4 regions of the Synechococcus sp. CBW1107 genome follow, and region 4 is predicted to be linked to each of the others. Evidence: predicted binding sites of a transcription regulator. Region 4 holds the regulator's gene; each other region holds the start of a gene.
What was found. The regulator NtcA, encoded in region 4, controls nitrogen genes in cyanobacteria. The targets are predictions, from matches to a motif close to GTANCNNNNGNTAC.
Positions count from the first base shown of each region.

Region 1 (7,529 bases), 1.4 Mb from region 4:
GCCTGAGCACGTCAGGCCGGGTTCAGGGCTACGCCCTCACCGTGCTCATCGGCGTGCTGCTGATGGGGGCCTGGATCCTGGTGCGCCAGCCGGCCCTGACGCCGAGCCTGCTTCGTTTCTGACGACCGTTTTCCCAGCTGCCGACTCCGATGCTGCTTCTGCTTCTGTTGCTTCCGCTGGCGGCCGCGCTGGTGATGATCGTGGTTCCATCTGGGCCCTGGCCCCGTCGCCTGGCTCTGGTGACCCCTGGGCTGCAGCTGCTGCTGGCCGTCCGCATGGTGCTGCAGCCCGCCAGTGACCTGAGGCTGGCGTGGCTGCCGCAGATCGGACTCGACTTTCATCTCGGCCAGGATGGTCTCTCCCTCCCCCTGATCGGCCTCACCGCCCTCCTCACTCTGATGGCCGTTGCCGCCACCAGCCCGGAGGTCCCGCGTCAACGGCTGTTCTTCGGCCTTGTGCTGGCCACCAACCTGGGGCTTCAGGGGGCCCTGCTGGCCCGTAACGGTCTGCTGTTCGTGATCGCCTTCGAGCTGATCCTGATTCCCACCACGCTTCTGATCGCCATCTGGGGCCACGAGCGCAGCCGTGAGGCCGCCATTCGCTACCTGCTGTACGGGGGTGTCTCCGGTGTATCCCTGCTGGCCGGGGTGCTCGCCCTCGGCCTGCTCAATGCCAACGGGTTCAGCCTCGCCTACGACGACATGGGGACAGCGCTGCTGCCCCAGGGCTCCAGGGGCTGGATTCTCGCTCTGCTGATCCTGGCCTTTGGCCTCAAGTTGCCGGTGGTCCCCCTGCATGGCTGGCAGCCACTGGCCTACAGCGAATCCTCATCCCCTGTGGCGATGCTGCTCGCCGGTGCCGTCTCCAAGCTCGGCGCCTACGGCCTGCTGCGCTTCGGTGTCGGCTTCATGGGTGACACCTGGGAAGCCTGGGCGCCTCTCATCGCCGTTGCCGGTACAGCGAGTGCGGTCTATGGAGCCCTGAACGCCATCGCCCAGACCGACATGCGCCGGCTGGTGGCCTACAGCTCCCTCGGACACATGGGGCTGCTGCTGCTGGCCATGGCTGCGGCCACCCCCCTGAGCCTTCAGGGGGCCGTTGCCCAGGTGCTGGCCCACGGACTGATCTCCGCACTCCTGTTCTGTCTGGTCGGACTGATCGAAGCCAAGACAGGCACCACCGAGATCCCCGAACTTTCAGGCCTGCTCAATCCGCTGCGTGGTCTGCCCTTCACCCTGGGGATGTTCCTTCTGGCCCTGATGGCCGCCGCCGGTCTGCCCGGCATGGTCGGCTTCGTGGCGGAACTGGTGGTCTTCCAGGGCAGCTGGAGCGTCTTCCCGCTGCCCACCCTCGGGTGCCTGTTCGCCTCGGGGCTCACGGCGGTCTACGCCGTCCGCTTGTTCAACCGGGTGGGCTTCGGCAAGCTGGACAACGCCAAGGCTTTCTATCCCGCCACCACCTGGCCCGAGCGCCTGCCGGCCCTGGCCCTCTCGCTTCTCGTGCTGGTGGGTGGCCTCTGGCCGCCGCTCACCCTGGGCTGGAGTGAATCCGTCACCACGCCCCTGGCTCAGCACCGACCCCTGATTGCTTCTCTCCCCGCCCCTTCAACCCTGCAGGAGCTCCCCTCATGACGGTGCTGACCCCCAGGCCCACAGTCCTTCCCCCTTCCACCCACCCTTTTGCCGAAGTGGTGCAGAGGCTGGAAGCGGGCGGCTCGATGCTGCCGGACACTCCTGAGAACCTCACTCAGATCATCGGCATCTACAAGGCCTATGCCGTGCCGATGGATTTCTACTGGCGAGATCTGCTGTACATCGCCGAGCGGGTGTTCCTGAACCCCCTGCCGGCGTTCAAGTATTTCCCCAGTCAGGAGTATCTCGATCTTCCCAATTCCTATGCCGGAGAGAGTGCCGATCTGCGCATCTGGCGTGGCGAGGCCGGAGCCCACCCCGAGCTGCTGGCCTTCATGGAGAAGGGCGAGACACGGCGGATGCCCAAGCTGCTCCACCACCTCTGGCACGACCGCATCAACATGGAGTTTGCGGAGGCCTGCATGGATGCCATGTTCTGGCACCAGGGCATGGGCGGTCGCTTCTACGACTACCTGGAGAGCGACACCTACAAAGCCAATGCTGATCGGGCGATCAAGGCCTATTTCAAGGGCAATCCACTGATGCTGGGTCTGCACAAGCTGTTTCCCGAGATGTTCCTGGAGCAGGTGCGCAAGCTCAGTTACTACGCCAACCTCGGCCTGTTCTGGGAGGTGATGGCCCCGGTCTTCTTCGAGATGAGTGACATCTATGACGAAGGGGGCTTCGCTGGAGTTCCCGATGCCATGAACTTCCTGGTGAACGGCATCTTCGCTGTCGCTGGCCGCCCCATCTATCACCACGTTTATATCAACGGCGAGTGTCTCGAGATCATTCCAAAATCAGAAGGCTTCACCTGGCTCTACGAAGCAGCCCTGCCCTATGTGGAGGCAGTCTTTTATCGTACGGCGCCATTTCGAGGCACCAAATCTTATAATGCTCAAGCGGGCCAGGTGCCCGCCGATCAGGCGGATTTCCACTATGGCATTCTCTATGCCGATGTGTTTCCTGTGGGTTCAGCCGGAATTCCACCCACTTTGCTGATGCAGGACATGGTGCATTTCCTGCCCCCCTACCTCAAGGAGATCTACCTCAAGCACCGCCGCGGCGAAGAGGATCAGCTGATTCAGCTGGGCATCACCTTCCAGCGCTCGATGTACAACGTGACCTCGGCGGTGATCCAGGCCCTCAGGGCCGCCCTGTTCTATCCCCTGGATGATCCCGATCCGGAACATCTCATGGCCAACCGCCGCTTCTTTGAAAGCCAGATGGATCGCTTCCTCAAGCCCGAAGCACGCCTCCGCGACGTGCAGGGACAGGATTACCGCTGAGCTGTTCCACCGTTCTTCTGCCCACCATCCCCGTGCCAGACATTCTCGACACCGCCCGCGCGGCCGGCTGTTTCCAGACCTTGCTGGCGGCCGTTGAGGCCGGAGGGTTGCTGGAGGCTCTCTCCAGCCCGGGGCCCTTCACCGTGTTCGCCCCCGTCGACGACGCCTTCGCCGCCCTGCCGGCCGGTACCGTTCAGACCCTGGTCCAGAATCCCCCGCAACTGGCGCGGATCCTCAAATATCACGTGCTCTCGGGCCAGTACACCCGCGAGCAGCTGATCAGTCAGCCGGAGTGGACCACCCTGGAGGGGGCAACCCTGCCGATCCGCCGCGCCGATCCATTCGAAGTCAAAAATGCCAGCGTCCATGCGGCCGATGTGGTCTGCGACAACGGCATCGTGCATGTGATCAACCGGGTGATGCTGCCAGGCTGACTCTCCCGCTCAGAGCGGAGCTGCTCCCTGCAGCAGCCAGAGTCCATGGAGCCCTTCCCAGATCAGATAGGCACTGATCAGCAGGGCCAGCACCCCGACCAGCCACTCACCGTGGTGCTCCATCCAGTCCTCCAGCCGGCTGAGGGGGTCTCTGATTCGGCCGCCTGTGGCGATCCAGGCCAGGGGAGGCAGGAGCAACAGGGAGCTGGCCACCGCCACGAACACACCGGTGAGCTCGAGATCCGTACTCGTTCCTGGCTGGTTGATCAACAGCAAGCCGGCTTCCTTGAGATAGAAGACCAGATTCTCCGGCGTGACCAAGGCACTGGCCGCCCCGATCAGCACAAGCATCGGTGTGCTGAAGTCGGGCAGTTGACGCATCAGACGCATCGCCATGCCCTGCTCGCCGATGGCGGCGGCCGGGGTGAGTTGATAGACGCCTAGAGCCATCAACACGGCAGCGCCGGCAAGGTCGATCATCACCTGCCCGCGTTCTCCGTGGTTGACGGCCAGGGACAGGTTGTCGCCCACCACCATCAGGACCACGACCGCCAGGCCATTGGCACTGGCCCAACCGCTGACGAAGGCCAGGGCACGCCTCAGGGGGAATGTCCCCAGGAGGAGAAGAACCACCACGGCAATGTGAAGTGGACTGAAGGCGATGCCGAAACCGAAGAGTGAGGACTGACCGAAGAGTGCTGCGGAGCTCAGGTGCGGAGCGGGGCCGAGCAGATCAAGGCTGGGCACGAGGGGCGCCAACGCCGAAGTGACGTCTGAGACCGTACTGGTCCGGCACCCCCCAGCTGAGCAGGAGTCGGCCGCTCAGAGGGCGATGGCGCCCGTTTCCGAGGTGCGGATGCGCACGGCCTTCTCGACGGCCGTCACGAAGATCTTGCCGTCTCCGATTTCACCGGTGCGCGAGGGACCGGCAATCGCATCGATGGCGGCATCCACCTTGTCGTCGTCGACCACGACCTCCACCTTCACCTTGTTGATGAACTCGACGGTGAATTCGGCGCCGCGATACGTCTCCACCTGACCCTTCTGGCGACCGAAGCCCCGGCAATCCGTGATCGTCATGCCAATGATGCCCGCATCGACGAGAGCTGTTTTGACATCGTCAAGCTTGATTGGGCGAATGATGGCTTCAACCTTTTTCATGATGAATGACAGTGGGACAAACCTGAACGATATGGAAGCACGGGCGGGGTTACCCAGCCGCGTAGGCATCAAGCGAACAATGCGGGTCAGGGCGGCTCTTCTCTGTAGCTGTCGAGACAGAATGACTCGCACAGGCCTGTTTGAAACGAAACGGAGGCCGATCGCTGGCTCGACTGAGGTCCGGATCACTGCCTCATCCACCCCAGCTGTGGGTACCGCCGCCGATGATGTCTCGATCTTGTCCCGGGCCCGCTCGGCGCGATGCCAGCCGCTTTGCCAGCCAGGACTGATCTCGCCAGCCAGGCAGCGCCACCGTTGTCGCTGGGGGCAACGGCCCGCTACTGGCTGAGGCTGGGGCTGATCAGCTTCGGTGGACCGGCCGGCCAGGTGGCGCTGATGCACGCGGAGCTGGTGGAGCGCCGCCGCTGGCTCTCGGAGAGGCGCTTCCTGCACGCTCTCAACTACGCCATGGTGCTGCCCGGCCCGGAAGCCCAGCAGCTGGCGACGTACATCGGCTGGCTGATGCATGGCATCCCCGGGGGTCTGGTGGCCGGCGGACTGTTCATCCTTCCCTCCCTGCTGCTGCTGATCCTGCTCTCGGCCATCTATGCCGTCTGGGGCAGCCTGCCGTTGCTGTCGTCCGTGTTCATGGTCCTGAAACCGGCGGTGACGGCGATCGTGGCCCAGGCGGCGTGGCGAATCGGCCGCCGCACCCTGCACACCCCAGCCCTTCTGGCCATCGCGCTGCTGGCCTTTCTGGGGCTGGCTGTGCTGAAGCTGCCTTTTCCACTGCTGCTGGCTCTGGCAGCCCTGACCGGTGGCCTTGGCTGCCGCTTCTGGCCCAGGGCCTTTGTCGCTGATGGCGGGCACAGGCGCCATGGTTCGCCAGAAAGCGACTCCACAGACGTCCCCGGGGCCCAGGCCAGCAACAACATCGGCACCGCACAGGCCTTCCTGCATGGGGATGACACCCTGGCACCGGCCCACGCTCGCCTGGATCGCCGCCGGGCCCTGCGCGTGCTCCTGGCAGGACTGATGGCCGTGGTGGTTCCTCTCGCCCTGCTCAGTGCGATCGGTGGCTGGGACGGGCTGCTTGCCACCATGGCCCGCTTCTTCAGTCGGGTGGCGGTGCTCAGTTTCGGCGGCGCCTATGCCGTGCTCCCATACGTCGCTCAGGGAGCGGTGGAGCAGCACGGCTGGCTGGGAGCCGATCAGATGATCGACGGTCTGGCCCTGGGGGAATCCACGCCCGGGCCCCTGATCATGGTGGTCACCTTTGTGGGCTTCATGGCTGGCTGGACCAGCGCCGTGAACGCTGCGCAACCGGAGGTGGCCGCTCTGTCGCTGGCCACCGCAGCAGCCCTCACAGTCACCTGGTTCACCTTTCTGCCCTCCTTCCTGTTCATCCTGGTGGGCGGCCCGTTCGTGGAGGCCAGTCGTGCTGACCATCGCCTGCAGGGGCCACTCACGGCGATCACCGCAGCGGTGGTGGGGGTGATCGCCAACCTGGCGGTGTTCTTCGCGGGCCATGTGCTCTGGCCGCAGGGGGCCGGTGGACCCTTCAAGGCCTGGGCCCTCGCGTTGATGCTGCTGGGGGCCTGGCTGCTGATCGCCCGCCGCTGGCCCGTGCTCAGGCTGATCGCGGCTGCGGCTGCTGTGGGAGCTCTGACCACACCCCTGGGAGGCTGAAACGGCGCCCGCCGAGCCCTCAGAGAATCTGGGCCAGAAACTGACGGCTGCGCTCGTGCTGCGGATTGGTGAAAAAGGTTTCAGGAGGAGCCTCCTCCACGATCTGCCCCTCCGACATCAGCACCACCCGGTGGGCCACCTCGCGGGCAAAGCCCATCTCGTGCGTCACCACCACCATGGTCATCCCATCGGCGGCCAGATCGCGCATCACCTCCAGCACTTCACCCACCATCTCCGGATCCAGGGCGCTGGTGGGTTCGTCGAAGAGCAGGATGCGCGGTTCCATGCAGAGCGATCGGGCGATCGCCACCCGCTGCTGCTGGCCGCCCGAGAGCTGGCCGGGATACTTGCGGGCCTGCTCGGCGATGCCGACCCGCTCCAGCAGGGCCATGGCCTGGGCCTCCACCTCACTGCGACGGCGCTTGCGCACCACCACCGGTGCCAGGGTGAGGTTCTCCAGCACCGTGAGGTGGGGGAAGAGATTGAACTGCTGAAACACCATCCCCGTGTCGCAGCGGATCGCATCGATGTTGCGCAGGTCGTTGGAGAGAACGATCCCATCGACGCTGATCGAGCCCTCCTGAAACTCCTCGAGAGCGTTGAAAGTGCGGATGAAGGTGCTCTTGCCGGACCCCGAGGGGCCCATGATCACCACCACCTCCCCCTTCGACACGCTCAGATCGACGCCTCGAAGGGCATGAAAGCCATTGGGATACCACTTCTGCACCCCACGGGCCTCGATCATCGGCTGGGTGGTCGGCATGGCTCAGGCGGGGGAATGGGTGGGATCGAGGCGGCGTTCCAGGGCCCGGCTGCCCAGCCCGAGGGCGGCGCAGCAACACCAGAACAGCACGGCCAGAGTGAGGTAAACCTCGGCGTTCTTGCCCAGGAACTCGGGATTGGCCATCACGGTACGGGCAGTGCCGAGCAGATCCAGCAGGCCGATCAGGGACAGCAGCGTGGTGTCCTGCAGCAGGGAGATGAACTGCCCCACCGCGGCCGGCAGAGCGATGCGCAGGGCCTGGGGCAGCACCACCCTCTGGAGGGCCATGGGCATCGAGAGCCCAAGGGAACGGGCGGCCTCGAGCTGACCGGCGGGAACGGCGGACAGGCCGGCGCGAACGGCCTCGGCCAGGTAGGCGCCACAGAAGAAGGTGAGCACCCAGGCCGCCCGCCAGACACGATCCGGAGCCCAGCCGCCGGGGAGCATGTACCCCAGGATGTTCTGGCCCAGGAACAGGAGGGTGATCAGCGGGGCGCCGCGGATGAACTCGATGTACAGCACCGAGCTCCAGCGCAGCAACGGCAGGGTGCTGCGACGCCCC
Region 1 is NZ_CP064908.1:2,960,327-2,967,855, forward strand. Features, by position in the region: gene I1E95_RS15480 (NAD(P)H-quinone oxidoreductase subunit F) at 1-122, shown strand, start outside; gene I1E95_RS15485 (NADH-quinone oxidoreductase subunit M) at 150-1,631, shown strand; gene I1E95_RS15490 (CO2 hydration protein) at 1,628-2,920, shown strand; gene I1E95_RS15495 (fasciclin domain-containing protein) at 2,953-3,354, shown strand; gene I1E95_RS15500 (GAP family protein) at 3,364-4,113, opposite strand; gene I1E95_RS15505 (P-II family nitrogen regulator) at 4,177-4,515, opposite strand; gene chrA (chromate efflux transporter) at 4,777-6,204, shown strand; gene I1E95_RS15515 (amino acid ABC transporter ATP-binding protein) at 6,224-6,967, opposite strand; gene I1E95_RS15520 (amino acid ABC transporter permease) at 6,971-7,529, opposite strand, start outside.
Region 1: I1E95_RS15505 (P-II family nitrogen regulator) is a predicted target of NtcA. The motif match lies at 4,620-4,633, and genes of this name have one in related genera.

Region 2 (7,529 bases), 710 kb from region 4:
CGGGTCAAATCCTTTACCGATGAAGCGGTTGAGGCCAAGAAGGCCACCGATGGCGATGCCGACGATGCCCGAGAGCCCGTAGCCGATCGCCACCCGCTGCAGCGAGATCAGAATCTGCCAGCCCAGACCCTTGCTGGTCCCCCCGTTGTCATAGAAGGGATCGCTGATGTAGGGATCCCAGGTATCGACCACCACCTGAATGGGTCCTGGCAGACGGGCTGCTCCAAGGATGCCTGAGAGCAACTGCCAGCTGATCAGAAAGGCCCCGATGCAGATCACATAGGGAACCACTCCTTTGAGAATGGCGAGACTGAATGGGCGGGGGCGCCGCCGGTCGAGGGGAGCAGTGAGAGTCATGTATCGGCGTTGGTGAGTCGGGCCGGATCCCGATCAGGTCAGGGCCTTGAATTTGAGCGAGTCGAGGTAGGCCTTGGGATTCTCGGGATCGAAGACCACACCGTCAAAGAACGTTTCCTTGCCCCGGGAATCGGAGGCAGGGATCGCTTTCTCCTGGCCGATGGCGATAGCGGCTTCCTTCCAGAGATCGGAGCGGTTGACCTTGTCGATCAGGCCCTTGGTATCCGTGGTCTGAGGGAGGTAGCCCCAGCGAATGTCTTCGGTGAGGAACCAGAGATCGTGGCTCTTGTAGGGGAAGGAATGGGAATCGGTCTCCTTCCAGAAGTGCATCCTCAGCGGTGAATCAGTGACACTGCGTCCATCACCGAAGTCGAACGTGCCAGCCAGGCGCGGCTTGATGTCCTCCACATTGCATTTGAAGTACTTGTCCTTCGACGTGATCTCACAGAGTTCCTGGAGATTGGCAGGATCCTGGCACCACATCTGAGCTTCCTGGACCGCCATCAGCATGGCCTTGGTTGCCTTGGGGTTCTTGTCGACCCAGTCGGCGCGCATCGAGAAGGCCTTCTCGGGGTGATCCTTCCAGAGTTCACCGGTGATCGCCCCGGTATAGCCGATCTTCTTGTTGACGGTGCGCTGGTTCCAGGGTTCACCCACGCAGAAGGTGTCCATGGTGCCGGTCTGAAGGTTGGCCACCATCTGGGCCGGGGGCACAACCACCAGATCCGCTTCCGAGACCGGGTTGACACCGTTGGCGGAAAGCCAGTAGCGCATCCAGAGGTCGTGGGTACCGCCGGGGAAGGTCATGGCCGCCTTGAGCAGCTTGCCTTCAGCCTTCTTACGGTCGGCGATCTCCTTGATCTTGGGACTTTGAAGGGTGACCTTTTCCTTCAGGAATTCATTGGAGAGGGAGAGACCCTGGCCGTTCACATTGAGCCGCGCCAGGATATACATCGGCAGCGGCTTGCTGGTCTTGGTGATGGTCCCCGCCGTAAGCAGGTAGGGCATCGGCGTGAGGATATGGGCCCCATCGATGCCACCTCGATCTGCTCCCAGCTCGAGGTTGTCGCGTGTGGCGGCCCACGAGGTCTGCTTCACCACCTTCACGTCGGGCATGCCGTGCTTGGCGAAGAAGCCCTTTTCCTTGGCGATGATCAGCGGAGAGGCGTCCGTGAGGGCAATGAAGCCAAGAGTGGCCCCCTTCACTTCGGTGTCGCTGGCTCCGGCGCCAGCCGGGGCGGTGGTGGTGGCGGCCTTCTTGCCACCGCAGGCACTCAACCAGACAGCGCCGGCGGCTGTGCCGGCAGCGGTGATCAGAAATCTGCGGCGCGAAAGATTGGACATGGAGCCTGGAACGGTTGGTGAATGTGTCGGGCTGCGAAAAAATCGCAATCCGGACGGGCTCCGCAATCAAGCGCACCGAACCGGGGATGTGGCTGGCGCACAAGCTGACCAACGACACTTACAAGATCACGAATGGCTACCCCTCCAGCGTGTTCATTGCTACCAACTGCAGGGTGGTGAGGATTCTCGGGCCTTAAAGGCCGAACTCCTTCAGAGCACGGGGGAGATTGCGATGTTCGTGGCCGGGATGGCTGAGTTTGACCAGCGCAAAGCGCTGCAGCTCATCGAGGGACTGCCATTGGCGGGGTTCCACCAGGGCGCCGAGCTGCGCGCAGGCCGTTCGCAACCGCTCCGGCACGGTTTCACGCTGCTGCCAGTCGAGTCCGGCAGCGGGATCGATCCCGCGGGCTGGACCGTCGGCAAGGCCGGCGGTCCGCCGCTGCAGCCAGAGCCGCAGCTCATCGATGGCCCCAGGGTGATCCGGCCAGGCCAGCAGCTCCGCCCGCTCGTCCGCCGTGAGGGCATGCCAGTGGCTCAGCGGCAGTTTCACACCGGCCAGATCGAGCTTGCGGCGCACCGCCATCGGCAGGCAGCGGAGATCATCCACGAAGTCGGCCTCGAAGGCGAAGCAGCGGTTGTGCAGGCTCATGCGGCAAGCTCCCGCCGCAGTCGCTCGCCACTGCGGGCCGCCAGGAGCGCCCGCGCCTGCACCAGGCCGGCTTCCAGACTGTCGCTGTGGCCGGCCTGCCACCAGTAGACGCCCAGATTCCAGAGCAGCGCGTCCGCCAGGGGGCCCACCCCCACCAGGGCGGCCAGGGCCTGGTCACGCCACACGTCCAGGCTCTGCCAGGCCACTTCCTGGGCCGTGATGCCGTGGTCGCGGGGGTGGAGAAGGATCCGGGTCATCCCCCCATGGCGAAGCCGGGCGGTGATGCCGGCCCGGGTGGTGGGCAGATCAGTGGAACCCTCCAGGCCCTTGACGGTGAAGACATCCGCCTCACCGGCGTGGCCCAGGGCCTCCCAGGCCCGGCTCTCGGTGGGGGGATGCACGAAGCCGCTCACCAGCAGGTGGTCCCCCTGATGGGGCGTCCAGAGCAGCTCGAGGCTCGCGACCGGCGGCCGTTTACCGATGGCGTCCCGCACGGGAAGAAGCCTCTGGGCCTCCGGGAAGTGATCGGCCTGGTGGGTGAGGGCCAGACCATGGCGATCCAGTCGCTGCTGCACCTCGGCCAGGCTGAGGCCCCGCCAGTTGAGCCCGAGGACGGAGAACAGCTCCGCCAGGGTCACGCCGTACTTGACCGGCATCGGATCGCCACCGTGCAGCACCACCGGCTGGTCCGCGGAGGCCAGCACCAGCGCCAGCAACGGCAGGAGCGGCGCCGTGCGGCTGCGGCCGTCGTAGGGAACACCGAAACAGAGGGGTCGTCGTCCGGGGGTCCGCAGGACCGGGCCGTGGCTGCGGTAACTGTCGAGCATCCCGGTGAGCTCGATCGCGGCGGGCCGGCGGATGCGGTGGGCGATGAGGAAAGCCCCCAGCTGGGCATCACCCACCAGCCCCTGCAGCATCAGGTCCATGGCCTCGCGGGCTTCGCCGCGGTTCAGGCCGGTGCTGGTGTGCTCTCCGCTGCCCACCTTGGCGAGAAGCTCCCGGAAGCGGATCGCTTCCGGTGCCATCAACGGACGCCTGGACACCTCCCCCGCGATCCCCCCGGGAACCATGTTTGGTAATGCTTGCAACAGGGGATGGAGGCGCTTGCTGAGAGGCTAAAGGGTCAGACTCAGATGGTTTGGATGCAATCGTGACCACGTCTTCTCCCTCCTCAGATCTGCCTGCAGCCCCGGCTGGCTCCAGCCAGAAACTCAACAAGGTGGAGAAGGCGAAAGCCGAGGCCTGCGGTCTGGATCTGGAGCCCAGACTGGAGGATCTCGGTGCCCAGGGCTGGGACTCCCTCGATGAGGCCACCCTCACCATCCACCTCAAATGGCTGGGCATCTTCTTCCGGCCCGTCACCCCCGGGCGCTTCATGGTGCGGTTGCGGCTGCCCAACGGTGTGATCAGCTCGGAGCAGCTGGAGGTACTTGCCGATGTGGTCGATCGCTGCGGTGAACACGGCAGTGCCGACATCACCACCCGCCAGAACATCCAGTTGCGGGGCCTGCTGCTGGAAGACATGGCCCCCCTGATGCGGGCGCTCGCCTCCGTCGGGCTCACCAGCCGTCAGTCGGGGCACGACAACCCCCGCAACGTCACGGGGAATCCGCTCGCCGGCCTCGACCCCGAGGAATTCCTCGACACCCGGCCCCTGGTGGATGCGATCCAGGAGGCGCTGCTGGGGCCCGAAGGCCCGCGCAACCTGCCCCGCAAATTCAATGTGGCCGTGGGTGGAGCTCCCGACAGCTTTCTGCTGCACAACGATCTGGCCTTCCTGCCGGCCCATCACAACGGTGAGCTGGGCTTCACGGTCATGGTGGGCGGTTTCTTCTCCGCCCAGCGCAACGAACTGGCCATTCCCCTGGGTCTCTGGCTGCGGGGCGATCAGTTGCCTGCCTTCAGCCTGGCGGTGCTGCGCCACTACGAGCGGGAAGGCAACCGCGAGAACCGCAACAAGACCCGGTTGATGTATCTCATCGACGCCCTGGGCCTCGAGGACTACCGCTCCCAGGTGCTGGACACCTTCGCCGAATTCGTGGGAGTGGAGGAAGCCGCCGCCACCCCCGCCCACGACGGCTCCCACCTGGTGTCCCAGGCCCCGCGCGACATCTGCGGCGTCCACGCTCAGAAGCAGAAGGGTCTGCACTGGGTCGGCCTGCACGTGCCGATGGGCCGGCTGGAGGCGGCCAGCATGGTGGAACTCGCCCGTCTGGCCAGGGAGTACGGCAGCGGCGAACTGCGGCTGAGCGAAAGCCAGAACGCGCTGATCGCCAATGTGCCCGAGGGCAGGCTCGATGCCCTGCTGGTGGAACCGCTGCTGGAGCACTTCCAGGTGACCCCTGGACCCCTGCAGGCCGAAGCGGTGAGCTGCACCGGCAACCGCTATTGCAGCTTTGCTCTCATTCCGACCAAGAGCACGGCGCAGGCGGTGGTCGATGAACTGGAGCGGCGCCTGGAGCTGCCCCATGGCGTGCGCACCCACTGGACCGGCTGCCCCAACGCCTGCGGCCAGCCCTACATGGGCCAGATCGGCCTGATGGGCGCCAAGACCCGGGTGGACGGACAGATGGTGGAAGCCGCCAAGATCTTCCTGGGTGGTGCCATGGACGCCAACCCGAAACTGGCGGCGCTGCACGACAAGGGGGTGCCCCTCAGCCAGCTCCCCGACGTGCTGGAGGCGTTGCTGGTGGAGCACTACGGCGCCCGCCCGCGGACGGACGTGAGCTGATCACACCGCGGCGGGGTGCACCGCCACCCCAGCCCCAGCGGAAGCCACGGCGTGGCTCGGCGGCAGGATGAACCTGCTCGGTCCAGCTCGCATCCAGGGCCATCAGGCCCTCGCGGTCGTCGCAGGACTGACCGCCGTAGAGCAGGGCGGTGATGCGGTCAGGATCGATCTCCAGCACCGCCACTTCCTGCCAGAGCCGACGGCTGAGCTCCCGATCGGCACGCACGAACATGGCTTCGGCCAACTGGCGTACCAGGGTGAACACCAGCTGCTGCTGCTTGAGTTCGGCGAAACTGGCCGGGAGCGGAGCCCTGGGCCTGCCGCCGCTGCGGGCACAGGCTCCACGATCCGTCGAGCCTTCGGTGGTGGCGTGGCCCTGGTCCATGGCGTCCTTGTCCTGACAGCTGTGTCTCCTTCCTTGCTAGAGGGAGCGCCGCTGCCCCACCAGGCCCTCCCCATAAAACGTATCAATGGAGACAGTTTTCAATCCAATTCAGCCCAGAGGAGGCGCCTGATGGCGCTGGGGCCCTCCCTGTGACAGCGCTGCCGTCCCAGCTGCCGCCTGAAGGCAGCCTGGAGCGCTGGCCCTGGCTGCAGCGCCTCAGGCGATCGGCCGACGTGGCCACAGGCTCCTGGCTGGACGCCCTGGAGCAGGGGGCGCTGCCTGCGGCCACCGACCTGGTCGCGGTGCTGGTGGAGAAGCTCGATGGAGCCGGATCGGCCCGGCTGCTGCGCTGGTGGCTGAGCCTGCCCGAATCCGGCGAGCCCGCCGCGCTGGCCCTGCGGCTGGAGCTGCTCGATCTGATCGGCCGCCGCCGGGATCCCGCCTGCGCCGCCCTGCTGCGAGCCGCGGTGGCCGAGCGGCCGCGTGCGGCCCTGCTGCCCCTCCTGGGGCACCAACGCGACAGCCAGGACTTTGCCCGTCTCGAACAGATGGCGCGCCAGGCCGGCCCATCTCCGTTGCGCCGCGCCGCCCTGGAGGGCCTGGCGGTGGGGCTGAGCGTCTGGCCCCAGGCAGCCCTGCAGCAGCTGTTACTGGAGCTTTGCAGCGACCTCGACGGCACGCTGGCGTCCCAGGCCGTGGATCTGCTCGCTCGCCTGCCCACTGCCCGAGAGGGGCTTGAGCAGGCCCTGAGCCACCCCCTCGACCCCGGCACGGAAGCCCGTGCCCGGCGTCGGCTGGCGTCCCTGCCCCGCTGCCCGCTGCTGCTGGTGGTTCATGGCCGGGCCGGGGGGGTGATTCCCGAGGAGCTCCAGACCCTGGCCCGCGACCTGGAGCGCCGCAGGCGAGCCCCCGTGCGGCTGCAGACCCTCAGTGGCGACGCGGCTCCCCCCGATCCCGCCGCCCCGGGGGAGAACAGTCCCGAGCTGCCGCTCACCCTGGTGCCGCTGCTGCTGCTGCCCGGCAACCACGTGCGCCACGACATCCCAGCGATCGCGGCGGCCTGGCGCCGCCACGGTCCCCTGCGGCGGCTTCCCTTCCTCGGGGCCTGGCCCAGCTGGCAGGAAGCGCTCGCCGACGAGCTGGCTGAGCTGGCGGCCAGCCACAGCCCGGACCTGCCACCTCTGCTGCTGCACCACCCGCTCGCGCCGGGCGTGGCCGACCGCTACCTGGCCCACCTCGAGCGCCGCTGTTCGGCGTCCTGTCAAGCCGCTCCATACACTGCGACTGATCTTGAGGACCTGACTCTGGCGATCCGCGGCGCTGCCCTGCCCCTGGCCCTGGCCGCGAACCGGCTCACCGAGAGCCTGCCCGCCGCGCTGGGTGCCCCGCTGCTGCAACGCCCGCGCTTCCAGGCGCTGCTGCTCGATCAGCTCGAGGCCCTGCCATGAGTGCTGGCAAGGCGGATCCTGCTGATGCCGCTGGCGACCACCTGGGCACCGTGTATCTGGTGGGGGCGGGGCCTGGCGATCCCGAGCTGATCACCGTCAAGGCCCACCGCCTGCTGCAGTGCTGCGATGCCCTCGTCTACGACTCCCTCGTGCCCACGGCCCTGCTGGAGCTGACCCCGGTGGGCTGCGAGCGACATTTCGTGGGCAAGCGCCGGGGACACCATTCCGTGCCCCAGCCGAGCACCAACGCCGTGCTGGTGGACCTGGCCCGACGCCACCGCACGATCGTGCGCCTGAAGGGCGGCGATCCCTTCCTGTTCGGCCGTGGTGGCGAGGAAGCGGCCCACCTGGCCAGCCATGGGGTCCCGGTGCAGGTGGTGCCGGGCGTGACCGCCGGCATCGCCGCACCCGCCTACGCGGGCATCCCGATCACCCACCGCAAGGCGGGCTCCAGCGTCACCTTCGTGACGGGCCATGAGGAGATCGACAAGGGGCGACCCGGGGTCGACTGGCGCGGCCTGGCCCGCAGCAGCGATGGGCTGGTGATCTACATGGGGCTGCACAACCTGCGCCGCATCTGCGATGAGCTGATCGCCGGAGAGCTGGCACCGGACA
Region 2 is NZ_CP064908.1:1,849,766-1,857,294, reverse strand. Features, by position in the region: gene ntrB (nitrate ABC transporter permease) at 1-357, opposite strand, end outside; gene I1E95_RS09655 (CmpA/NrtA family ABC transporter substrate-binding protein) at 391-1,701, opposite strand; gene I1E95_RS09650 (nitrate reductase associated protein) at 1,895-2,350, opposite strand; gene I1E95_RS09645 (anthranilate phosphoribosyltransferase) at 2,347-3,375, opposite strand; gene I1E95_RS09640 (ferredoxin--nitrite reductase) at 3,501-5,081, shown strand; gene I1E95_RS09635 (hypothetical protein) at 5,005-5,466, opposite strand; gene I1E95_RS09630 (CbiX/SirB N-terminal domain-containing protein) at 5,616-6,914, shown strand; gene cobA (uroporphyrinogen-III C-methyltransferase) at 6,911-7,529, shown strand, end outside.
Region 2: I1E95_RS09630 (CbiX/SirB N-terminal domain-containing protein) is a predicted target of NtcA. The motif match lies at 5,546-5,559, and genes of this name have one in related genera.

Region 3 (7,529 bases), 210 kb from region 4:
CAGCCGTAGATCAGGGCGAGGCGGTCCACGCCGAACACCTCGCGGATCAGGCGCTTCTGGGCCGCCACGTTGTCGGCATGGCTGATCACCCAGCCGTCCTCCGCCAGCCCCATGGCGCTGGTGCTGGGGCTGCTGGAGCGTCCGTTGCCGAACTGGCTCACGACCAGCACGCAGAAACGGGCTGGATCGAGGATCGGGCCCACCACCCAGTCGATGTCCTCGGGCCAGGCGCCGTAGGAGCTGGGGTAGAGCACCAGGTTGGAGCGCGCGTCGTTGAGTTCACCGAACACCCGGTAGGCCAGGCGGGCGTCGGCGATCACCCGGCCACAGCTGAGCGCAAGCGGACCCAGCTCAAACACCGCATCGCGGCCCTGGATCGCCGCGGCCACGCTCATGCCGCTCGCAGCGCCAGCGTCGACGGATCGGCCAGGAACGCCCGGTGCACGGCCAGGTAGCCCGGATCGTTGTGCTTCAGGCGCCCGGCGATCCAGCCGTGGGCCGCCGGCAGTGCATGGAAGGGAATCGAGGCCATCAGGTGGTGCTCGGCGTGGAAGGGCATGTTCCACATCAGCCAGCGCAGCGGCGCCAGGGTGCGGGTGGTGCGGGTGTTGCGCAGGACATCGTTGGCGGTGCTGCAGCCGCCGTGCTCCGCCAGCAGCACGAAGCGCAGCAGCGGCTGTCCCAGGGCCAGCGGCAGGAGCCACTGCCAGAGCAGAAAGCCGTTGGCGCCCGGCAGCGACAGCAGCACCAGCACGGCATACACAGCGAACTGGAGCCGGATCGAGCGGCGCAGCGCCGGGGCGGCCTCGGCGGGGATGTAGGGGCGACCGCTGAAGTCGCCGCGCAGGCCGGCGGCGTGGCCCCGCAGCTTGCCGATCCACCAGGGCAGTCCGCTCAACTCCAGTAGGTAGGTCCAGCGGCTGGTGGGCGGCGGATCCTCCAGCTCCGGATCCATGCCCGGCTGGTGGGTGTGGCGGTGGTGCCACTGGTGGTAGCGGCGGTAGAAGTCGGCGTTGTAGAAGCTCAGCACCCCGGCCCACCAGGCCACGGCATCGTTGAGACGGCGGCTGGCGAACGCGGTGCGGTGGCCGCATTCGTGCATGGCGCAGAACGCGAAGGCCAGGCCCCAGCCCAGCAGCAGCAGGGCCGGCAGCCGCAGTGCCCAGGACAGGCCAGCGTCGCCCCAGATCAGCCCGCTGGCCAGGATCAGCGCCCCATGGCCCGCCAGCTGCCGCCAGCCGGCGGCGTCGGAGCGCTGGTTGAGCCGGCGCAGGGGTTCCGCGGGAATCAGCTCGGCGGAGGCCGTCTTGATGGCCGGTTGGCTCGTGGTCACGGACCTCAGGATCCCAGCAACGCCGTGCATTCCAACCGTTCCTGGTTGGCCTCGCGACGATCGGCCTGGCGGCGGATCAGGCCGGCCAGATAGACCGCATCGGAGCTGATGCCGCAGAAGCGGCCCGAGCCCCAGGTGTGCAGCCAGGGCAGCCCGAGGAAGTAAAGACCAGCAGCCGGTGTCACACCGCGCTGGTGGACCGGCTCCCCGGCGCCATCGAAGACGGGGACCTCCACCCAGCGGAAGTCGGAGCGATAGCCCGTGCACCAGATCACGGCTGCCAGGGGCTCAGCGCCGAGATCCAGCGGTGGATCCAGCGGAGGTGGCTGCCAGCAGGGTTCGTAGGCGGGCTCTTCAGGGGCGTCGAGACCGTTGGATTCGATGTAGGTGTCGATGCTGGCGCGGATGCGGCGATAGACCGCGTCGGCGCCATCCAGGTTGGCGGCCAGATCGGGGGCGAAGCGGAAGCCGCTGGCGCTGATCTCCTCCAGCCGGCCATGCAGGACCATCCCTTCGAGGGCACGTCGGCGCAGATCGATCTCCCGGCCTCCATCCCGGCCCGTCAGGTAGTGATTGGTCTTGCGACGCACCGAGCGGGGATCCGGGTGCTGCTCAATCGGGGTGTCGTAGTAGCTCATGCGATCGAGCCAGTCGACCACGTCCTTGCCGCGATAACGGCGGGGTGAACGGGGAGCCGAACCCACGCTGAGGTGAACACGACGGCCGGCCAGGAAGAGGTCTTCGGCGATCTGGCAGCCCGACTGGCCGCTGCCCACCACCAGGACGGGCCCGTCGGGCAGCTGCTCGGGGCGCCGGTAGTCGCGGGCATCGAGCTGGAGCAGCCCGGCCGGCAGACGGGCTGCCAGCGGGTGACGCCGGGGGCGGTGGTAGGCGCCGGTGGCGATCACCACCTGGGGGGCCTCGATCAGCCCATCGCTGGTGCTCAGGCGGTAGCCACCGCTGTCCAGGGGTTGCAGGCGTTCAACGGCCATGCCCTCCCGCACCGGCACGGCGGCGTGAGCGGCAAAGCGGCGCAGGTAATCGACGATGGCGTCACGCCCCATGAACCCGTCGGGATCGTCGCCGTCGTAGGGGAACTCCGGCAGTCGGCATTGCCAGTTGGGAGTGACCAGGCAGAAGGAATCCCAGCGCTGGTGCTGCCAGGAGTGGGCGACCCGATGCCGCTCGAGCACCAATGGGGTCAACCCCTGCTGCTGGAGGCAGCTGGCCACCGACAGGCCGGCCTGGCCGGCGCCGATCACCACCACCGGCACACGCTGGACGGCGGAGTCCGACGGGGGAGGCCCCGAGCTGGTGACGAGGCTGGTCCGCTGGCTTGGATTCACGGGCGCGTGCTGAATGTCCTGGCTGTCACGGTTCGGTCCTCACGCTGGTGATGGCGGTGTCGCGTGTCGTCGACATTGGCCTGAGCGTTTTGAAGCAACTCGTCCTTGAACGAGTTCGCCCTTGGGATGATCCAAAATCCTCTGATATCGAGAATCGATTGACGGTAGCGATCGTGACGAATCGCGGGTGACGGCCCGCTCTTGCGGGTGGCCTGGTGATTCTGTGGCAGTGGCTACACAGAACGCAACATGAGCTGTGCAAGGGTCTTGGTTGTTGCTTTTTAGCCAGGCCCTTCATCGATGCCCGAGGTCACCCATCCCGCTCATCAGGCGGGAGATTTTCTCGTTGATTACGAGGAAAAGGTTTTTCCTGATGTCAAGGCCGAGCCGGGCGAGAAGGCGCTGGTCACCTTTCACACCGTGGCCTTCGAAGGCTCGATCGGTCTGGTGAACCTGCTGCAGGCCAGCCGCCTGATCAACAAGGGCTTCGAGACCTCGATCCTGCTCTATGGGCCCGGTGTCACTCTCGGGGTGCAGCGGGGGTTCCCCAAGCTGGGGGATGCGGCCTTCGACGGTCATCTCAATTTCAATGCCCGTCTTCAGAAGTTCATGGATCAGGGAGGCAAGGTGTATGCCTGCCGTTTTGCCCTTCAGGCCCTCTATGGCCATGGCGAGGGTGCCTTGATTCCAGGTATTCGCCCCGTCAATCCACTCGATGTGCTCGACATCATTCTGATGCATCGCAAGGAGGGTGCCTTCATTCTCGATACCTGGACGCTCTGAATGGAGGCGCCGATCGTCGTTGCAGCCGCCCAGATCCGTCCGGTGCTTCACAGCCTGGAGGGGTCTGTGGCGCGGGTGCTGGAGGCCATGGCCGAAGCGGCTGCAGCCTCGGTGCAGCTGATCGTGTTCCCGGAAACCTTCCTCCCGTACTACCCCTACTTTTCCTTCATCGAGCCTCCCGTGCTGATGGGCCGCTCGCACCTGCGGCTCTATGAGCAGGCGGTGGTTGTGCCAGGCCCGGCGATCGACAGGATCGCGGACGCGGCCCGGTTGCATCGGATGCACGTGCTGCTGGGCATCAACGAGCGCGATGGCGGAAGCCTCTACAACGCCCAGTTGCTGATCGACGACACCGGCACGGTGCTGCTCAAACGCCGCAAGATCACCCCCACGTACCACGAGCGGATGGTCTGGGGCCAGGGCGACGGGTCCGGCCTGACGGTGGTCCCCACCGACCTCGGCAGGGTCGGTGCCCTGGCCTGCTGGGAGCACTACAACCCTCTGGCGCGTTTCAGCCTGATGGCCCAGGGGGAGGAGATCCACTGCGCCCAGTTCCCCGGCTCATTGGTGGGGCCGATCTTCAGCGAGCAGACGGCCGTCAGCCTGCGTCACCACGCCCTGGAGGCGGGATGTTTCGTGATCAGCTCCACGGCCTGGCTGGATCCCGCCGATCTGGACACGATCACGCCGGACGCCTCACTGCACAAGGCCCTCCAGGGCGGCTGCCACACCGCAGTGATCAGCCCCGAGGGCCGTTATCTCGCCGGCCCGCTCCCCGAAGGCGAAGGTCTGGCCATCGCCGAGCTCGACCCCTCGCTGATCACCAAACGCAAGCGGATGATGGACAGCGTGGGCCACTACAGCCGCCCCGATCTGCTGGGTCTGCGCATCGACCGCACCCCGGCCCGTCTGATCGAGGACCACCCCGGGCCTCCTGTTGATGTCCCTGCGGACCTGTCCCTCGTCGCAGCAGCGCTGCCCCCGCTGGAGGTGGCCTCCCATGGCTGAGCGCCCTTCGGCAGCACTGGGCCGTCTGGTCACCGAACTGCAGGTGAATGGAGTGGCGGTGCCAGCTGTTGGCGGTAATCCCGGTCGTCGTGGCGGTGCCGGCCCCTCCGATCACCGCGCCATCAGCGTCGATGGCGTCACGGTGATGGTGCCCGTCTACAACACCGCCTCCCAGGGCTCGCCCTATGCCCTGGAGCGCCACGACGATGGCGAGGTCTGGCTGAGCCACCGCGATGGGAGCGGCTCCCCGCAGCTGGTGGACACCCCGCCGGAGCCCCACTTCTACGGGCTGAGCACCGCCGATGGCACGTCGTACCGCTCGATCGCGCTGCTGCACGGCCGTGATGTGCTGGCCACCACCCTGCTGCAGACCTGCATCCGTTTCCGCGACCGCGCCCAGTCCTGCCAGTTCTGCGCGATCGAGCAATCGCTCGACGACGGCCGCACGCTGGCGCGCAAGACCCCCCAGCAGGTGGCCGAGGTGGCGGAGGCGGCCGTTCGGCTCGATGGCGTGAAGCAGTTGGTGATGACCACCGGCACCCCCAACTCCGACGACCGCGGCGCCCGTCTGATGGCGGAAACGGCGCGTGCCGTCAAGGCGCGGGTGCCCCTGCCGATCCAGGCCCAGTGCGAGCCCCCCGACGACCCGGTCTGGTTCCAGCGCATGAAGGACGCCGGCGTCGACAGCCTCGGCATGCACCTCGAGGTGGTCGAGCCCGACGTGCGCCAGCGCATCCTTCCCGGCAAGGCCGAGCTCAGTCTCGAGCGCTACTTCGCGGCCTTCGAGCAGGCGGTGGCCGTCTTCGGCCGGGGAGAGGTGTCCACCTACCTGCTCGCCGGACTCGGGGACAGCGCTGAGTCGATCGTGAGCTGCAGCGAGCGCCTGATCGCCCTGGGCGTCTATCCCTTCGTGGTCCCGTTCGTGCCGATCGCCGGAACCCCACTGGAGCACCATCCCGCTCCGAGCACCGACTTCATGGTCGAGGTCTACGCCGCGGTGGGTGGGTTGCTGGCCGCCTCCGATCTGATTTCGACCGCCATGACGGCGGGGTGCGCCAAGTGCGGCGCCTGCTCCGCCCTCTCCCTGTTCGAGTCCGGCACAGCCGGCCCTTCCTGAGCCCACGGCGATGTTCTTCATCGATCCCTCCAGCCACGAGATCGGCCGCAGCCCCAGCTCCGCGCCGGCGGCCTACACGCCTTCGGTTCGCTGGGGGCTCGGCGTCGACGCCGACGATTTCCGGCTCTCTCCTGGGGCCTGCTCCGATCGGTTCTCCTTTCACCTGCTGCGCCAGGGTTCACCTCTGCTGGAGGGCTACTGGAGCCTGCGCAGCCGCATCTTCTGCGAGGAACAGCACCTGTTCGAGGCCACCGACCGCGATGCGAACGATGACCTCGCCTACCCGATCGCCGCCCTGACCCACGGCGGAGAGAACGCGGGCTCGGTGGTGGGGGTGGTGAGGATCCTCGAGACCACTCCCGGCCTCTGGTACGGCGGCCGTCTGGGGGTGGCTGCCGCGTTCCGCCGCCACAATCAGATCGGCAAGGGTCTGATCTGGAAAGCCGTCACCACGGCCCATGGCTGGGGCTGCAAGCGATTCCTGGCCACGGTGCAGATCCAGAACGTGCGCTTCTTCCGGCGCCTGCACTGGTGTTCGGTGGAGACCCTGGAGATCCGCGGCGTCAGCCACCATCTGATGGAGGCCGACCTCGACTACTACCTCCCCTCCCGTGAGCGGCGGCCGGAGGCACCCCCCATGGGGTCCCGACGCCAGGCGGCATGAGTGAGCCCGATCTGGAGGCCCTGGCCGCGCGGCTGCGACAACTGGCTGGCTGGCGCGGCAAGACGGACATCCAGCGTCCCGCGGCCCATTTCCCCCATCTCCCGTTCCCGGCCCTCGGCCTGGCGGCGGCCCTGGGCGATGACGCGGCCCTCCTGCCCGCCGCCACGGGCTCCCTCTTGCTGGCCTGCGAGGGACTCCATCCCGATCTGGTGGATCAGGACCCCTGGTTTGCGGGCTGGAGCGGTGTGCTGGTGAACCTCAGCGACATCGCCGCCATGGGCGGGCGACCCCTGGCGGTGGTCAACAGTCTCTGGAGTGGAGAGGCCAGGCATGCCGATCTCCTCCTCGATGGCCTGCGCGTGGCTTCCGAGACGTTCCAGGTGCCTGTGGTGGGAGGTCACACCAACCTGCACAGTCCCTACAACGCCCTCTCGGTGGCCGTGCTGGGGGTGGTGGCAGGTCCGGTGCTCTCGGCCCGTTTCGCCCGCCCGGGAGACCACTGCCATCTGCTGATCAACACCAGCGGCCATGTCCACCACCCCTATCCCTTCTGGGATGCAGCCACCCGGGCGGAGCCGGCGCTGCTGCGCCGCCATCTGGCCCTGATGGCGGAGCTGGCGGAAGCCGGGACGGTTCATGCGGCCAAGGACATCAGCATGGGAGGGCTGATCGGCACGGCCGTGATGTTCGCTGAAGCCGCGGGCTGCGGCCTGGAGCTCGACCTCGATGCCATCACCCCTCCAGCTGGGGTCAGCCTGGACGACTGGCTGTGCTGCTTTCCCAGCTACGGCTATCTGCTGGCTGCAGGTCCGGAGCGGGCCGGAGCCCTGGCGGCGGCCGTGGCGCCGTACGCCGATCTGCAGCTGAGCTGCATCGGTCAGTTCGGGCCTGTTGCCGGGGGCGTCAGCCTGAGGCAGGCGGGGCAGTGCCATCAGCTCTGGCCTCGAGATGAGACACTCACCGGATTCGGGGCCCTGTGCTGACGCCTACCACCGGCGTCGGCGGCGTCCTGGAGGATCCGCTCCTGTCCTCCCTGGCCCAGGCACCATGCCCGAAGTCCATCTGACCGTGGAGTGGCCCGATGGCCGCACCACGGTGCTTTACTCACCCTCCACGGTGATCCTGAACTACCTCCAGCCCGGCCAGAGCCTGGCGGTGGCTGAGCTGGCCAGCCGGGGAAGGGAGGCCCTGCGTCTGGCCTCCGAGCGGGTACGGGCGCGGTACGGCTTCGCCTGCACCCGGGCCGACGAGGAGGAGTGCCAGCTGCTGCAGACGGCC
Region 3 is NZ_CP064908.1:1,346,407-1,353,935, reverse strand. Features, by position in the region: gene I1E95_RS07070 (alpha/beta fold hydrolase) at 1-395, opposite strand, end outside; gene I1E95_RS07065 (fatty acid desaturase) at 392-1,363, opposite strand; gene I1E95_RS07060 (MSMEG_0569 family flavin-dependent oxidoreductase) at 1,339-2,679, opposite strand; gene I1E95_RS07055 (MSMEG_0572/Sll0783 family nitrogen starvation response protein) at 2,980-3,462, shown strand; gene I1E95_RS07050 (Nit6803 family nitrilase) at 3,463-4,470, shown strand; gene I1E95_RS07045 (MSMEG_0568 family radical SAM protein) at 4,463-5,587, shown strand; gene I1E95_RS07040 (MSMEG_0567/Sll0786 family nitrogen starvation N-acetyltransferase) at 5,598-6,251, shown strand; gene I1E95_RS07035 (sll0787 family AIR synthase-like protein) at 6,248-7,234, shown strand; gene I1E95_RS07030 (MSMEG_0570 family nitrogen starvation response protein) at 7,299-7,529, shown strand, end outside.
Region 3: I1E95_RS07055 (MSMEG_0572/Sll0783 family nitrogen starvation response protein) is a predicted target of NtcA. The motif match lies at 2,903-2,916, and genes of this name have one in related genera.

Region 4 (7,529 bases):
CAGCACCATCAACCATCTGGGCAGCCAGGATTTCGCCCGTTTGCGCATCGGCATCGGCGCGCCGGCGCTGGACCCGGCTCTGCGCAGAGCCCGTACGATTTCCCATGTGCTGGGCCGCTTCGAGGCTGACGAGCTGCCGTTGCTGCAGCAGGTGCTGACCGAAGTGCTTGACGGTGTCGGATTCATCCGCCGCTGGGGTTACGAGAGGGCCGGCACCCGTCTGAACAGCTTTAAGCCCAACCCTCTCTGACGCTGACTTCGTTCTGCCGCCCCGTGCCCTGATCCCTTGAGCCGCCTGCCCGCCACCACCGCCCAGCTGCGGGTGCTGCATCAGAGCTTCAGTCATCAGCTGCTGGAGGGCGAGGTGGCGGCCGGCGGCTTCCACTGGACCTTCCGCTGGGCGTTCGGGCGGGGAGAGCTGACGGTGGAGCCATCCCTGGGTCGTGCCCTGATTCAGGATGCGCTGCTGCGCTTCCTGCTCCAGGTTGATTATCAGCTCGAACCGGGCGGCGACTATGCCTTCACCGTGCGGGCCAAGTTCTAGGGCTGTTTCAGCGTGTCTCCGGCGCCGCTGCCAGGGGGTGACCCAGCAGGCGCTCCAGCAGCAGCTGGGCCACCACGTCATCCCAGTCGCGGGGTGGTTGCCGCAGGCCCTGGGGCAACAGGCGACGCCAGCCGCGGGCCGGGTGGAGTTCAAAGAAGCGTGCCCTCGCGGCCAGGGTTGACCCGTGCTCCTCCACCAGCAGCACGGGCGCCAGCGGCTCCAGCCGTTGCCGCCAGCTGGCGCTGCCGGTGCCATTGCCGAGGATCACAGCCTCCACATCCCCTTGCAGCAGCCAGCCTTCCAGGCGCCTCCAGGCCTGCTCAGGAGGGATCACCAGGGCTTCGAGCAGCTGCTTCCGGCTCCGGTCTGTGCGCACCAGGCCGCACTTGCTGCGCCCAGGGTCGAGCCCCGCCAGGGCACCCTGGATGGGAAGACCCGGTGCTGCTGGGCGCGTCATGGCTGCCCCCGCCCAGGCCCCTGCCGCTCCGGCCGTGGCTCGCCTGGGGCTTCGCTCAGGCGCAGGTCGAGCACCAGCGGATCGGGGGTCTCGGCGTCACGGACGGCCACGGCCTCGAGGGTCACGGTCTGCCCGGGGGGGCGCTCGCTCAGTTCCCGCCCCAGCCGGTTGAAGGCCGCCACGTCGAACTGAACACCGTCGGCGATCGAGCCCTGGCGCTGGGCCTTGGCGAAGGAGGCCGCCAGCAGCAGGTTGAGGCGGTTGCGGACCTGCTCGCTGGAGCGTTCATCGCCCTCCAGCACGGTGGAGGCCATCAGATCTCCCTTGCGCAGCACCTGGCGGTTAGGCCTGAGGTCGGGGAAGCCCAGCACCTGGTCCTCGCCCCGCAGCACGTTCGCGGCCGAGAGGATGCTCACCACCCAGGGCCCGCCCCTGGAGATGCGAGATTCGAGGGTGGCGATGTCCTGGCGGGGCACCAGCAGGATCTGGCGGTTGGGGGTTTCTGAGGGCAGCACCCGCTGGAAGGCATTCAGATTGGCCTGACGCAGCAGTGCCACGACCGCGGCGTTGGCTTCGGTTGCGTTGCGGGGGTTCACCTTGGCGCTGGCCAGGGGTTGTCCGCTGCTGATCACCACATCGCCGCGGCGCAGCGCGATCAGTTTCTCCTCCAGTCCCTTGAGTTCTGTTTCGCCGGCCGTGATCAGGCCGCGCACCCGGGCCAGCTCCGTTTCGGTTTTGCGGATGTCCTGGTCCCTGGCGCGGATGTCCCGGTTGAGGCGGTCGCGCTGGACCAGCAGGTCCTGGCGCTGAGCCAGCAGGGGCTTGAGTTCGCCGCGCAACTGGCGCGTCTGGATCTCAGCGGCGGTGAGCTGACGCCTGGTCTGCTCCCGATCGCGGCGCGCCCGCTGCAGCGCCGCTTCCACCCTGGCCTGCTCCTGGCGGCTGCGTCGCAGGTTCTGCTCACTGCGGCGCAGGGTGGTGCGGCTGTCGAGCAGCCTGGCCTGCAGGGCATCGAGTTCGAACAGTCCAACGCGCAGGCGCTCGCTCACCGCCAGCATCAGTCCGAGGGAGACGGCGCTGATGAGGCTGCCTGTGAGGACCGTGATCAGCACGGCCGTCTTGCGTGGCCGCAGGTTGAACAGACTGAGTCTGGCCTTCCCCACCCGGCTGCCCAGCCGATCCCCCAGGGTGGCCAACACCCCCCCGAGAGCCAGAAGGGCCAGAATCAGCAGCCAGCCGGACACAGCACCGTGCGGGAAGGTCCAGTATCAACCGCGGTCGCAACCGGTTCAGCTGAAGCGCTTGGCCAGGGCCACCGGATCGAAGACCGTGATTTTCTTGCGATCGATCTGCACCAGTCCTGCCTGGCGCAGATCGCCCAGCAGACGGGTGATCGTCACCCGTGTCGAGCCGATGGCCTCGGCGATCGCCTGATGGGAGAGGCGAAGGTCGATCGTGATGCCTTCGCTCCCGGGCACTCCGAAATCACGGCAGAGCACCAGCAGGAAACTCACCAGCCTTGACGACATGTCCCGGTGTGTGAGGGTCTCGATCATCGTCTCGGTCTGCAGGATCCGCGAGGAGAGGCCTTGCAGGAGGAGCAGGCCCACGCTGGAGTCCTGCTCGATGGCCCGCCGCACCGAACCCGCCGGGGCCGCCACCAGTTCCACCCGGGTGAAGGCCACCGCGTGGTAGAAGCGATCCGAACGCTGACCCGTGAGCAGGGAAAGCACCCCGAACAGGCTGTTTTCCCTCAGCAGGGCCACGGTGATTTCTTCACCCGATTCGTACACCCGCGAGAGACGCACGGCCCCCCGGCGCAGCAGATAGACCCGCTCAGCCGGATCACCGGGAAAGAAGATCGTCTTACCCCGCTCAACGGTTTCGATCACGCAGCCGCTCAGGCCGCGCATCACATCAAGGAGCGTGCTCGCTCCGCTCGCGGCCGCGGCGAGGCCCACGGGAGCTGGTGTCGCTGGGCCGCCCGTGCGACTGAATCCGCGCATCGCGCCAACCATGTTTCGGCGGAGCAGGTGTGAGATGGACGGTAAGGATCGCCCATGGCGAGCCCTGTAGTCACCGACACTAATGAATTGCATCCACACAGGTCCGGCCGGGCTTCGCCCATGGGTGCAGTACGGGTGTTCGCGCTAGGGATGGTGGCTCAGCCTTGCTGGCGGCCAGGACACCGCTACATTCGGGTTCGGCTTCCCTTGGGGTGTTGATGACGGCCAGCCTGCGCAATGCCTCCGCCGAGTCGCGTCATCCCGTGCGCGCCGCCGGGACGTCCCGGCCGCTGCCGCCCCGCTCCCGGCCGCTGCCCGCGAGGCCCGAAGGTCTGCTTCAGGTGCACACCGCCTCGTTCCGCGGCAGTTTCGACGGGGTGTTCAGCCAGGCCCTGCGCAGTGCGGGACTGGGCAGCCGGGTGCTGATCAGTCAGTTCCTCAAGGGGGGGGTCGACCAGGGGCCTGAGCACAGCCTCAGGCTCTGTGGCCGGTTGCAGTGGTTGCGCCCGGCCGTGCCCTCCTGTCTCACCCAGCCTGCAGACCTGGAGCCGGAACCCGTGCATGCCGCCGTGCGGGAGGTGTGGGCCTTCAGCCGCGACCAGTTGCTGGGGGCCGCCGTGGAGCTGATGGTGCTCGATGAACTGGGACTGGCGATCGAGCTGGGTTTTCTCGCCGCTGAGGAGGTGATCAGCACCCTGGAGCAACGGCCAGCCCACCTGGATGTGATCCTCACAGGACCGTCCATCCCCCTGGAACTGCTGGCCATGGCCGATCAGGTCACCCAGCTGCGGCGGGGAGGTGCCCCATGCTGAAGAACGACCGCTGGATCAATGCCCTGGCCGCGGAAGGGATGATCCAGCCCTTTCAGCCCACCCTGGTGAGGCATCTGGAGCCGGAGACCGCCACCCGGCCGGTGCTGAGCTTCGGCTGTTCCTCCTACGGCTACGACCTGCGCCTCTCGCCGCGGGAGTTTCTGATCTTCCGCCATGTGCCCGGCACGGTGATGAACCCGAAGCGGTTCAATCCCGGCAACCTGGAGCCCGCCCCCCTCCACCATGACGAGGATGGGGAGTACTTCATCCTGCCGGCCCATTCCTACGGCCTCGGCGTGGCCCTGGAGAAGCTGAAGGTTCCGCCGACGATCACCGTGATCTGCCTGGGCAAGAGCACCTACGCCCGGCTGGGCATCATCGTGAACACCACGCCGGCGGAGGCCGGCTGGGAGGGGCATCTCACCCTCGAATTCAGCAATTCATCCGGTGCGGACTGCCGGATCTACGCGAATGAGGGCATCACCCAGTTGCTGTTCTTCGAAGGAGATCCCTGTGACACCACCTACCAGGATCGCGCCGGCAAGTATCAGCATCAGCCGGAGCGCGTGACTCTGGCCAGGGTCTGACCCTGGCCAAGGCCTGACTCAGGGCATCCCCATGGCCCGGCGCACCTGGCCGATGCAGGGGAGCCCGCTCGGGCAGAGGCGGATCACACGGCTGTTCACCACGAAGTGGGTTTCGGCGCCCGGTTCGCCTGGACCGCTTCTCGCCACAGAAGCCGGCGCTATCGGTGTGGAGCTCCGGACGGCCGACGGGCCTGCGAAGGAGTCGCCGCTGCTGCCGGCGCCAAGGCCCTGGATCCTCCCCTCCACCGAGCGCAGCAGGTTGGTGTAGCCCGGAGCGGAGGCTCCCTGCAGTGTTCCCTGGATCGCCGCCGCCCCCATCGCGTCGATCAGCATCTGGCCGTGAGCCGCCGGTGCGATCAGCAACAGAAGCAGCAGCAGAGGAAGCGGTGGCATGGCAGGGCTGGCTGAGGGGCTTCCAGGCACAGGTCGGTCAGGGGGCCAGGCGCGCTTTGTGCAGGCGGGCGCGGCTGTACCAGGCGGCGATCTCTGGAGCCCACGACTCCAGATGGGGCCACATCAGATCACAGAGCTGGCGGATCTCCAGCTGCGCATCCAGCTTGGCGCGCAGGTCCAGAAAATGCAGGAAGGCCCTCAGACTGAAGCTCACCACGAAGTGCTGGCGGTAATCGAAGGGGAGGATGCCGCGGGCATGTTCCTCGGCGAAGCCGGCGGCCAGCAGGTCGCGGTAGCGCATCGCAGCCTGGCGGCAGAGCTCCAGGTCCAGTCCTCGCTGGATCTCGTCGTAGCTGTACTTCTTGCCCTGGCGGTCGCTGTAATCGCCGATCGGGCGCAGATAGAACACCTCCTCGAGATCGAGGCTGCCATCGGCGGCTTTGCAGATGCGATCGCCGGTGTAGCGCATGGATTGCACATCGAAACTCACCCCCACCCGGTGGGTGCGGGCCTGCTGCATCACGGAGTGGGGAAACCAGCCAACGTTGAGCACGATCTGGGCATGCTCCAGCGGGCCGTAATGGCCGCGTTCGCCGGAGAGCAGGCGCTTGACGCAGATCTCGCCCGCCGTGCGTTCATCGGGCCACTCGGCGCGGTCAGCCGCGACGAACCCCTCGCTGTAGTCCTGGTGCATGGCGGCATAGACGCACTGCTGGGGGTTGGGAGTGGCGGCGATCAGCTCGACCCGGAAACGGTCCATGGGGCTGCGGGCAGGGGAGAGGTGGCGGTGGAGTCAGGCGTGGCTGCGGGGGCCGGCCTGGGCCTGGGCTGGTGTGGTCGGACCCGTGCCCGGCCCCTCTCCGCCCGTCAGGGGCGAGAGGCTGCCAACGCCCGCCAGCGGGGGAAGGGGAGTCTCTTCGATCAGAGCGGTCATGATCGAGGCCAGCTCGGGGCGGCTGCGGGCCCCCAGGGAGCGGCCGATCGCGTGGCCGCCACGGTCGAAAAGCTCCAGCTGCGGGATGCCGTTCACCGCGTAGCGATCGATTTCCGGGCTCCAGCGGGGATTGTCCACATTCAGCAGCACCACGTTGAGGTCGCCGCGGTGTTCGCTCTCGAGGGCCGCCATCGCCGGGGCCATCGAGCGGCAGGCCTCACACCAGTCGGCGTAGAACTCCACGACCGTCGGCCGACCGCTGGCGAGGGCCAGCGGCAACTCCGGCGAACGCCGGGCCAGCTGCTCCAGCGGCGCCTGGGGCTGCAGGCCCCCGCGCAACCAGAAGAGCAGCAGCGCCAGGGCGGCGGCGATGGCGGCCAGCACCATCCGCTCGCGCCGACCCAGGGGGGAGCTGGCTTCAGCCGCGGGGTCGGGCAGAGTCATCGAGGCGTGGATGGGACCTGAAGCGTTGGCACTCTGGCAGTTCTGGCGGGACTGCCGGGATCCCTGCCCGGAACCCCGTCTGGAAAGGCTCGATAGCATTGGTGTCCTCTCCAGGCTGCGGTGAAGCGTCGCCTCACCATCCACTTCCCGCGCGAAACGGTGCATCACCCGATCACCTACCGGCTTGCCGTGGATTTCGACATCGCCGCCAAGATCCTGCGGGCCCAGATCGCCCCCAACCAGAGCGGCACCATGGTGGTGGAGCTCTCGGGCGACATCGACGAACTCGATGCCGCCGAGCAGTGGCTGGAGGATCTGGGTCTGGGTCTTGACCGCGCTCCCGGAGAGATCCGCATCGACCGCGGCCGTTGCGTCGATTGCGGCATCTGCTCCAGCGTCTGCCCCAGCGGTGCCCTGCGCAGCCGTCCGCCGGCCTGGCGACTGGAATTCCGAGCCCAGCACTGTCTGGTCTGTGAGCAGTGCATCCCCAGCTGCCCCGTGGACGCCATCGAGCTGGTGCTGGAGGCCCGATGAGCGGCGTGGTCGGCGGCATCCTGCGCCTGGCCCTGCTGCCCCTGCGGGCGCCGTTCCTGCTCGTGCTCCTGCTGGTGAGCGTCTACCTGGGCGTCCATTGGGTGGTGAATGCTCCGATCCAGGACCTGGTGCACCCTGAGCGCGATCCGGTCCACGGTGTGTACTGGGCCATGGAATGCCTGCAGGCCACGGTGGTGGTTGTGGTGGCTTCGGTCCCCAATCTGTTCGTGAGTCAGCTCTCGGTGCTGATGGCGGCCAGTCGGGTGATCACCCTCATCGTCAGCCTGTTGCTGGCCACCATCGGCGGCCTCTATCTCCTGCATCTCAGTGCCCTCGCCGATGTCTTGATCCTGGCCGCGGCGGTCTTGCTCGCCCGTCTGGATCTCACCCGGATCCGTGTGGTGCCTTCACCCCTGTTCACGGCCTTCGCGCTCTCGGGATATGTGATGCTCGGGGTCTGGATCGGCCGTCGGTTGAAGCTGGAAGGCCTGCTGGGAACGCTGACGGGGACCTCCTGAGACGGTTTCAACAGCTTCGCCTGGGCTTCTCCTGGTAGCCCCAGAGATTGCCCAGGACCTTCTTGACGTAGAGACGGGTTTCCGGATAGGGGATCGCCTCCACCCAGAGCTCCGGGCTGCTCTTGACCCTGGCGTCGCGCCAGCCTGCCACCGCCCCCGGCCCCGCGTTGTAGCTGGCGATCGCCAGGAAGGGATCGCCCTGCCAGAGGCTGAGCAGCTGACTGAGGTACCTCGCCCCCAGCTCGGCGTTGAAGGCGGGCTCGCGCAGCTGATCGCCGCTGACCGCGCCACCCGCCAGCT
Region 4 is NZ_CP064908.1:1,137,302-1,144,830, reverse strand. Features, by position in the region: gene pth (aminoacyl-tRNA hydrolase) at 1-250, shown strand, start outside; gene I1E95_RS06115 (DUF3146 family protein) at 287-544, shown strand; gene I1E95_RS06110 (resolvase) at 552-1,001, opposite strand; gene I1E95_RS06105 (DUF3084 domain-containing protein) at 998-2,245, opposite strand; gene ntcA (global nitrogen regulator NtcA) at 2,291-3,019, opposite strand; gene I1E95_RS06095 (cob(I)yrinic acid a,c-diamide adenosyltransferase) at 3,226-3,819, shown strand; gene dcd (dCTP deaminase) at 3,813-4,406, shown strand; gene I1E95_RS06085 (hypothetical protein) at 4,425-4,799, opposite strand; gene thyX (FAD-dependent thymidylate synthase) at 4,837-5,559, opposite strand; gene I1E95_RS06075 (thioredoxin domain-containing protein) at 5,593-6,177, opposite strand; gene I1E95_RS06070 (NIL domain-containing protein) at 6,298-6,711, shown strand; gene I1E95_RS06065 (hypothetical protein) at 6,708-7,229, shown strand; gene I1E95_RS06060 (lytic transglycosylase domain-containing protein) at 7,237-7,529, opposite strand, start outside.